3 regions of the Exiguobacterium sp. EA-TM-5 genome follow, and region 1 is predicted to be linked to each of the others. Evidence: predicted binding sites of a transcription regulator. Region 1 holds the regulator's gene; each other region holds the start of a gene.

The links. The regulator LexA, encoded in region 1, represses DNA repair genes until DNA is damaged. The targets are predictions, from matches to a motif close to CGAACATATGTTCG.
Region 2: the regulator LexA is predicted to act here: its motif matches at 1,709-1,722, upstream of ACV3PA_RS00115 (Y-family DNA polymerase).
Region 3: the regulator LexA is predicted to act here: its motif matches at 2,075-2,088, upstream of ACV3PA_RS00760 (NUMOD4 domain-containing protein).

The regions. Positions count from the first base shown of each region.
Region 1 is NZ_CM132670.1:2,452,774-2,456,055, forward strand. Features, by position in the region: gene ACV3PA_RS12975 (DUF896 domain-containing protein) at 1-207, opposite strand, end outside; gene ACV3PA_RS12980 (YneB family resolvase-like protein) at 321-974, opposite strand; gene yneA (cell division suppressor protein YneA) at 1,020-1,307, opposite strand; gene lexA (transcriptional repressor LexA) at 1,519-2,133, shown strand; gene ACV3PA_RS12995 (metal-binding protein) at 2,165-2,635, shown strand; gene ACV3PA_RS13000 (MIP/aquaporin family protein) at 2,823-3,282, shown strand, end outside.
Region 2 is NZ_CM132670.1:24,856-28,137, forward strand. Features, by position in the region: gene ACV3PA_RS00100 (arsinothricin resistance N-acetyltransferase ArsN1 family A) at 1-51, shown strand, start outside; gene ACV3PA_RS00105 (MBL fold metallo-hydrolase) at 112-867, shown strand; gene ACV3PA_RS00110 (pentapeptide repeat-containing protein) at 929-1,567, opposite strand; gene ACV3PA_RS00115 (Y-family DNA polymerase) at 1,748-3,070, shown strand; gene ACV3PA_RS00120 (YolD-like family protein) at 3,054-3,282, shown strand, end outside.
Region 3 is NZ_CM132670.1:145,481-148,762, forward strand. Features, by position in the region: gene ACV3PA_RS00755 (methyl-accepting chemotaxis protein) at 1-1,438, shown strand, start outside; gene ACV3PA_RS00760 (NUMOD4 domain-containing protein) at 1,488-2,015, opposite strand; gene ACV3PA_RS00765 (shikimate kinase) at 2,148-2,726, shown strand; gene ACV3PA_RS00770 (GNAT family N-acetyltransferase) at 2,765-3,106, opposite strand; gene ACV3PA_RS00775 (DNA alkylation repair protein) at 3,107-3,282, opposite strand, start outside.

The DNA of each region.
Region 1 (3,282 bases):
TTGTTTCAACTTCTCTGGTGTAACGTCTGTACCCTCTTCGTCGACGATCTTCATGCCCATGAGTTGATTTTTAAACGATCCACGGAACGCTGCGAGATAGGCCGCACGTAGTTCTTTTTGCTCTGCCGTTTCCGCTTCTGTTAATGGCTCGACTTTTGATTTATTCGCTAAAGCGTTGATTCGATCTAATTGTTCTTGTGATAACATGGAATCCCTCTTTCTGTACGACTCAAAATTGAGTTGTTCAATTGTATCCTTACTTTAAAAGAGCCCATAAAAAAAAGCAAGTTAACCGCGTCAGTCGACGGGTTACTTGCTTCTCATTCCGAGCTAGGTGTCAGTTCACGGTATTCGAGGTACCGACGATTGACGGTGGCTTTTGAAATATCATGCCCCATACCTCTTAAGGTGATTGCAATATCAGAGAACGTCAAACCAAGTTCTCGAAGACGAACGATTTCTTCGATTGGTACGTCTTTTCGACTACGTCCAGCGTTGTCTCCTTGGCGATTGAGATTACGTTCTGGTCGAAACCCTTGTTCCACAGCTCGGCGCATGCCACGAGCGATTTTTGCATTATGCAATTTGCGTTGATATTCTTCAACGAGTGAGACAATCTCAAGCACCATCGCCTCTGCATCAGCAAGCTGATATTCGCCATCGGAATCAAGCGTCATCAGTCGAACACCATGCTTTTTAAATGTATGCAAAATAGCAATTTTCGCATTCCCTCGCCCAATTCGTGTGTCATCCGTCACGAGAACCGCATCTATCGCATCACGTGTCACATGATCAAGAACAGTTAGCATCCCTTCACGATCAACATCGTATCCACTCTCTTTTTCAGAGACGACATCTACGACATCAAATCCTTTTTGAGATGCCACCTTCGAAAGTTCCATCCGTTGACGTTCAATCGAACTATCTTGTGCTTCTTTTTCAGTCGACACCCGACAATAAATCACGACCTTCATCGTACCTCACATCCCTGTTCGTTCTTTCACAACTTTTCCATTCTGTCATTGTTGTGCGATTGGTACAACGATTTTGCTTTTTGAGATGACATGTTTTGTCTCGACATCATTATTTTTGATCAACCAGTTGACATATTCTTCGTCTGACATTGAACCGTCGTTATAGACTTCAGCAATTTGTTCGACCGTAGCGTTCTCATCGACCGTTACGGACGCTGTCATCAGTTGCGCGACCTTTTCATCCGGACGTGGTATGAGTAAAAAAATCACGAAAGCAACACTTAAAGCATAGAAGAGAATAGAAAAAGCATGAGTACGAATCGTATGAATCATCATGAATCCCTCCAAATATGAAATGAATGAGTTAGAATAAATGTTCGCGGAACAATTGTTCGCATAACTCATAATAAACACAGAACCCGTGTTCGGTCAACACAAAATGTCGAACAATTGTTTGTACGCTCATTTGTTCTATGTTATAGTGAATCTAGAAACATATATTCTTACATTTCAAACTTCAATCCAGAAAGAGGTGGCAATTCGTATGCGGAAAATGTCTAAGCGCCAACAAGAGATTCTCGACTACATCGTCTCTGAAGTGAAACTGAAGGGGTATCCACCATCAGTTCGTGAAATCGGAGAAGCAGTCGGACTCGCGTCTAGCTCGACGGTACACGGTCATTTGGATCGACTCGAGAAACGGGGAATGATTCGCCGTGACCCGACGAAACCACGTGCGATTGAGATATTGCTTGATAAGCCTGAAGAAATCACGGAAGCCATCGTCCATGTTCCCGTCATTGGGAAAGTCACAGCTGGTCTTCCGATTACAGCGATTGAAAATATCGAAGAACAATTCCCGCTCCCTGCACATTATGTAGGTAACGAGACAGTCTTCATGTTAACGATCGATGGTGAATCGATGATTAATGCAGGTATTCTTGACGGCGATCGTGTCATCGTGCGCCAACAAAACACAGCAGAAAACGGAGAAATCGTCGTAGCTATGACCGAAGATAGCGAAGCGACGGTGAAACGGTTCTTCTTAGAAGATCAACAGGTACGTCTACAACCAGAAAATGACTCGATGGATCCGATGTATTTCGATAATGTCTCCATTCTTGGTAAGGTAATCGGCGTGTATCGGACGATTCATTGACGGAGGGACCAGTTACGACTGGTCTTTTTTCATGCCTTCAGGAAATGTACATGATACCGTCAATACCATCGCGCTGACGGGTTACGTTGCGTATTCGGTCGCAACGCAACAAACCGATTGGTTACCGACCGCCATTGGTATCGCTGTCGGTACACTTTGGCTGTCGCCCGACCTTGATTTAAAATCAGAACCGTATTATCGCTTTGGACCGTTTCGAGTCCTATGGATGCCTTATGTGAAAATCATGCCCCATCGCTCGATTTGGTCACATGGACTGATCATCGGAGATATCATCCGACTTCTATATAGTGCTGCTATTTTGATTCCACTACTATTTCTAAGTCTGTATTTTCAAATTCTTGATTCGGCAACGATTGATTCATGGTTCGCTTCTCTGCCTGCTTTTATCATCGGCATCATGGTAGCGAGTACGATTCATATCCTACTAGATTATTCCAGTAGCTGGTTTCGACCTAAAAAAAGAAAGAAGCGTCGCCGTTAACACCTCTTATTACCTGTTTACAGGTAGGAAGAGGTGTTTTCTTATCCATTTTTCCGTATCTTTAAACATCAAAATAAAAAATTTCCATTCCTATATTTCAATTATTTGTATTGAAAACGTTCTCAATTCGGAGTAATTTAAAGTAGAAAGGCCATTATCTGCTTTAATCCAAAGGGAGGGTTTTTGCATGAATAACTTTGTACTAGAAATGATCGGTACGATGATCCTCATCCTACTCGGGGATGGTGTCGTCGCCGGTGTCGTCTTGAAAAAGACGAAATCGGAAAACAGTGGGTGGATCGTCATCACGTTCGCTTGGGGTCTTGCCGTCATGACAGCAGCATTCGTTGCTGCTGAGAGCGGAGCACACTTGAACCCCGCATTAACAATTGCACTTGCTTTGAACTCTGATTTACCGTGGGCAGACGTTCCGATCTACATTGCTGGACAACTTGTCGGAGCTTTCATCGGCGCCATTCTCGTTTGGCTTCATTACATGAAACATTTTGAAGCGACTGATGATCAAGCTGCAAAACTCGGTGTGTTTGCAACAGGCCCAGCGATTCGTCATACGCCATCGAACTTGATTTCTGAGATCATCGGGACATTCGTTCTTGTCTTCGGTATCTTGGCACTCGGTTTAACAA
Region 2 (3,282 bases), 690 kb from region 1:
TTGAACGGAGAATATGTCGACGTCATGGCGATGGAGAAACGCTTACGATAGGATTCATTGAATGCCAGACGGGGAATAGTCAATCCGAGTCATTTAGAGAGGATGAACCTGATGGATATTCAACAAATTCGCAATGCAACGCTCGTTATCACGTATGCCAATCAAGTCTTATTGATCGATCCGTTTCTCGGCGAAAAAGGCAGTTTGCCTCCTTTCGGTCAAACACCGAATGCTGTCGCCAACCCACTTGTCGACTTACCGGTTGATGTCAACACACTGCTCGATCCTGACGCAATCTTTGTCACTCATCTACATGCCGACCATTTCGATGACGCCGCGAAACAACTTCTACCCAAGCATTTACCTCTTCACGCACAGCGTGAAGAGGACGCACAGCAAATCCGAGAAGCTGGCTTCACGAACGTCTCTTCTTTCGATTCAGGCGTGACGATCGGCGATATTCAAATTCACCGAACCGGTGGACGACACGGCGTCGGGGAAATCGGTGAGCGGATGGGGCATGTCTCCGGACTTGTCCTCACCCATCCTGACGAACCGACGCTCTATATCGCCGGGGATACGATTTGGTGTGACGATGTCGCGCACGCGATCGAGCAACATACACCAGACATCATCGTCGTCAACAGTGGGGCTGCCCAATTCCTGACAGGAGAACCGATCACGATGTCACAGCGTGATCTCCTTGCGGTACACGAAGCAGCAGCGGAAGCAACGATCATTGTCTCGCATCTCGAGTCCGTCAACCACTGTCTCTTGCGGCGTGATATGATTGCTGACTTTTTAGCTGCTTTCCACCTTTCTGCTCATTTCCTGATTCCAGATGATGGTGAAACGATGTCGTTTTAATAGTAGCTCTAATGAAAAGAAGTCCTTTTTCGAATCATCTATCGAAAAAGGACTTCTTTTGTTATGGAATGACGAGACCTAATAATCGAGCAAAGGCGACCGCCTGCTCTTCTGTAATCACAGCACCCGGTAAAAAGCGTGGATCGACAGTGATCCCTGACAGTTCCGCCTGCCGAAAATCGAGACCTTTTAACGGCGTTTCAATCCATTGACTATCCTGGAGTCGGACGGTGTCGAGTTTCCAATTCATCGCCTTCACTTCGAAAAACTGCGCTTCCTTCATCGTCGTTTCGGTCCAGCGTTGATGGCGGACCGTACTGCGAATGAACTGTGCGTAATCCGCAAGTCCTTCCTGAATCGTCAGATGATCCAACGTACAATCTTCAAATTGTATCCCTGTCATCCGGCATCCGACAAAGGACACGCGATGAAAACGTGTTTCTTGGAAGTGACATCCTGTTAAATCGCACTGCTCGAACCGAACGTCTTCGAACGAACCACGATCAAAGGTGAGATTTGCGAACGAGACATTTTGAAAACAGACTTGATAAGCATCGACGCGTTCTGTCAGTTCACTCGGCATCGACTCTTTTTCATAACGCGTCCCTTTCAAATACGGGTCATCGATTTCGACTTGATCGAACGTCTCTGGCTGAAGTGTCTTCGGTAATTCTGGTAAACGGATAATCGTCTCTTTCAATGAAGGTTCCCCCTTTTTTCTCTCCCTTAGTGTATCAAACTCCTCTTACATGGGAATAAAACGTTCGAATTCTCCCTCTTGTCAACAGTTTTTATTTTGAGACACTTTGAGACCATGCTATAGTCAAGGAAAATCAAAATAAGAACATACGTTCTTTTTCTATGTAAAGGAGTGATTCAAATGTTTCCTTCCGTCGTTTTACCACAAGATAAACGAATTTTTTGCGTCGACAGTGTCTCTTTTTACGCCAGTTGCGAATGTCAGTATCGTAATCTCCCTCCTTTGACGACACGTCTGGCGGTCGTCTCCGATTTAAAACGAAGCGGGTCTGTCATTCTCGCTGCTACTCCTGCTCTCAAAGCCCTTGGAATCAAAACAGCCGGACGCCTATATGAAATTGAGCAATTGCCGTATGCCGTTCGTCGCACGATTCAACTCGTCGAACCACGTATGCTCGCTTATATGAAGACGTCGATCCGTGTCCTTGATATCCTCCATCAATTTGCTCCACCGGAAGCGATTCGTGTCTACTCTATCGATGAGAACTTCATTGATATGACAGGAACTGATCGCCTTTTCGGTTCTGATTTTCAAGCTGCTCGTCGGATTCAAGAAGCGATTCTGAAACAGACTGGCATTCACGTTCGTATCGGAATCGGACCGAATAATGTCATCGCGAAACTGACCTTGGATCTAATCGGGAAAAAAGCAGGTATCGCTCAGTGTGGTTATGCTGATATCGCGCGACGCTTGCATGATTTTCCGATTCGGAAGATGTGGGGCGTCGGACATCGAATGGAGCAACACCTGCAGATGATGGGCATCGAGACGATTGGTGATCTCGCGATGCGTCCGGTCGAAGAGTTACACAAGCGATTCGGGATCATTGGCGCTGAACTGTGGCACCATGCTTGGGGGCTTGACGCTTCACCGACACTTCTTCCTCCTCGTCACCTGTTTGAGAAAGCTCCTCAACGGACGATTGGACATGGTATGACCTTGATGCAGGACTATTATCAATTCGAACGGATTCGAAACGTCCTCAACGAACTCGTTCAGGATGTTGCTGCACGTTGTCGCTTTTCCAATCAAGTCGGCTGGACCGTCCATATTGGTGTTCGCTATTCCCGAAACGTCGTTCGAAGCGGCTTCTCGCGCCAAGTCCGACTTCCTTATCCGACATCGGATGAACGGATCATTCTTCGACACGTCTTACAGTTGTTCGAACCGAACTGGCTCGATGGGGAACCTGTTCGTTTCCTTTCCGTCTCGCTCGGTCACTTGACTGCTGATCAAGGTACTTTACAGCTCTCACTGTTTGAAGACAATACGCGCAACTGGAAGCGGCGGCGTTTATTAAAAGCAATGGATATCGTCAATCTCCGCTACGGGAAAGGAACGATTCGCCTCGCTGTTTCATTTCTCGATACGAGTGTCGCCAAACGCCGTCTCCGTTTCGTTGGCGGTCATCCAGGAGGTGATCTCCATGACAGCGTATCGTGATCGAGGAAATTTAAAATGGATTCCGTTTCTGATGCCCGAGCACTTACAACTATTACGAGAGTACTATATCCAGATGCACCAACTCGACTTACCTGAAATCGATGAACAGCTGCAAGAATCCTGGCACTTTCTACTTCAAGAAGCTTTAATAGAAGGAAACGAACTCGAAATCACGTATTATAAGGAAAGTAGCTACGTGACGGTCGTCGGTT
Region 3 (3,282 bases), 810 kb from region 1:
TCGTACACGTGCGATTAAACGATTGCAACAGCAACAACGAACTGACTTATCACGCGACGACTATACAGTTCGCTTTCAAAGCCTGAACACGAGTGAAGCGTTCCGACCGTTGTCACTCGAACCGACAAAACGAAAACAACTATTAAAGTACTTAAGTAATGCGCGTACATATGCTTTTTCGAATCAAGACCAGTTTCTTGTCGCGATGACGATTCCGGAACTCGATGACGTCATCTTGCTGACGACTGATCGCGATAAACTAATCGCTCCTGCTCGTGAGTTAGCTTGGACACTCGTCTGGGTCAGTGTGATCACGCTTGTTAGCATCAGTCTATTGATCCGTTGGCGAATTAGAAAACAACTCGCCCCACTATCGAAACTCGCTTTACAGATTGAAGAAGCGCATGCGAAGCGATCGTATCGTCCATTAACACTCAAGACGACGACCTTTGAATTACAACAACTCACGTTTCAATACAATCAATTGATGCAACAGATCGGAGATTTAACAGCTGAGATGCAACAAGCCAGTCAGGAACTCGAATCTGTCCAGCCCCACTTTTCCTTGCGCTTATCGGCGATGGATCAATCGGTCCAGGCCGTCGATGAAGTCGCCGGTTCCTTACTTTCGCAATCGACGCAGATGGATCAGACAATCGCCGCCTCATCACGTTTGACTGTTCAAGGACACGATGCGTTAAAGGAGATGCAAACGACACTCCTCAACAGCCAACACGCCGTGACCCGTTTTCAACAGACCGTCCAGACGAATCATGCGACCTTGGATACATTGCAACAAGAGAGCCACTTGCTAAAGGAACAATCGCAAACAACGGAACAGATTTTACAGCAGACCTCACACCTGCAGCAGCAAATGGAGACCTCGATTTCACATATCCAGCGTGTTGCTGAAGAGACGCGCCGCTTGTCGCTCAACGCGCTGATTGAAGCAACTCGTGCCGGAGAAGCCGGTCGTGGCTTCACGGTCGTTGCCAAGGAAGTTGAAAAACTCGCAATCGATATTCGGACGAGTACAGATCACATCCGTCAAGTCAATCAGACGTGGACGGCAGGGCTCGAGCAAGTCGAACAAGCGCTCTCACAGATGACAGAACGTTTTCTCTCAACATCACAACAGCTCGAGATCGCAACGGCACACTTGCAACAGATGCTGACTGAAGCGACAACGATTGAGACGACACTGGGTATCGTGGAACAACAACGTCAAATCGTTGCAGACGTTCAGTCGAATATGCAGGAACACTTGCAGTCCGTTCAGCAATTGATGTCAGAGCTCTCGTCTTACAGCCAAGTCCTCGGTGATCAAATGCAACACCACGTTACCCAGCAAACGGAACTGAAGACACATAGCGCGGTACTCGAGTCGCGCATCAGTTCGCTGCAACAGACCGTTCGTTCTAGCGAATACTCATCTTAAAATAAAGGAGCGCCAACCATATCTGGTAAGCGCTCCTTTTAACTTGTTCTCAGCCGATATAACGTGCTTCCTTTTTATCGATGATGTTCCGGATTCGATTCTCGGTCACCTGATACTGCTCTGCCAATTGACGGGTTGTTTTCCCTTTTTCATACTGCGTACGAATCGTTCGGATTTGAAACGACGACAGCGTCACATGTTGATGCAACAAGAGATCAAACTCACCAAGTAGTTCGTTATATTGCTGATCGATTGAAGGCAGGACGTCTAAATTCGACAACTGATCGTCAGCCCGTTGACCGTTGCGTCGGACGAGTTGTGCTTCCGTGACGTCTGTCGTCAAAAAGGCTTGTGCAACAACTAAACCGACCTGCACCCGTTCTCCTCGACCACGTTGATAGAGTGTGACTTTTCGGTACCCTTCCCGATTGAGCCGTGGACGGAGCAAGACACCTTTTCGGCGTTGCCGAACACCGCGACACGTCACGATCGTCCGATCAAGCGATCTTACACGACCGAGGGACGAGACTTCATATATACCTACATAGCCGATGACGGCTTTCCATTGTTCTTGCATAGTTGTCCTCCTTCAGACAAGAACACGACGGGACTTCATACTTGAATTATATCAAATTACGAACAAACGTTCTAGTGATGTCACTCATCGCAATGTGCTATTCTTAGCAGAAAAAGGAAATGAGGTTCGTCCATGAAATTTGTTTTGTTACTTGGTCCCCAAGCGGTCGGAAAGATGACGATCGGTCAGGAAATCGAACGATTGACGGAGATGAAAGTCTTCCATAACCATCAGACGATTGATTTATTATTGCCTTATTTTGATTTCTCTGAACCCGCACATCATCGCTTAAAGGATACGATCCGGCGCGAGATGTTCAAGGAAATGGCGAACAGCTCGCTTGAAGGCGTCTTATTTACCTTCCTCTGTCTATTCGGCGTCGAAGGCGGTGGTCTTGAGTTCATCGAAGAGACAGTCGAGTTATTCGAACAAGCAGGTGCTGACGTCTACATCGTTGAACTCGATGCGCCGGTCGCAACTCGTCTGCACCGGAACACGACTGAAAACCGATTGACGCACAAAGTAACGAAGCGTGATCTCGCTGCTTCTGAACAAGACTTACGTGAGACGGCGGACGGATACCGGACACGTTCGCTGCCGGGCGAACTACCGGACGTCAACTATCTCTTCCTTGATACGGAACAGTTGAGTGCAAGTGAAAGTGCGGAAGCGATTTGTGCGCACTTTAACTGGTTAAAAGCAACCGTTTAAGCACAAACAAACCCCGTCCTGCTATTTAGGACGGGGTTTTAGTGATGGAGTTCGCGTTCATATCGATCAGCATGCAACTGAAATCCGTTCCGACGCCAGACCGTCTCACTGCCTGCTTCGCCGTAGACACGTTTCAGTAACAACGTTCGTGCTAGGTACGAGAGAATTGACGTCAGTGCTTCGGTGATATAACCGTTCTGATCGTCTTCATCATTTGACGTATATCGCAAGCTTCCGATTGAATCCTCCCATGTAAAGATAATCGTTCCGACAATTGTTTTCTCACGCTGTGCATGCAGCGTCCAATTGCAACCCGTTGCGGTATCGGTCGCTTCGACCAATAGACGTGACGTTGTAAAATCCGGATGTCGTCCTTGCATTCAGCTCTCCTCCTCGACCTCAAACGTTGCTGTCGCGTAAGCCTCTCCGTTAATCAAAATCGTCAATGTATGTGTTCCAGGATAGTGGACACGCGTCGTCATATTTCGAAACGATTGGCGTCGTTCGATTTGTAAGATACCTTCGACTTCCCGCTCTCGCAGTTGAAACACCTTCC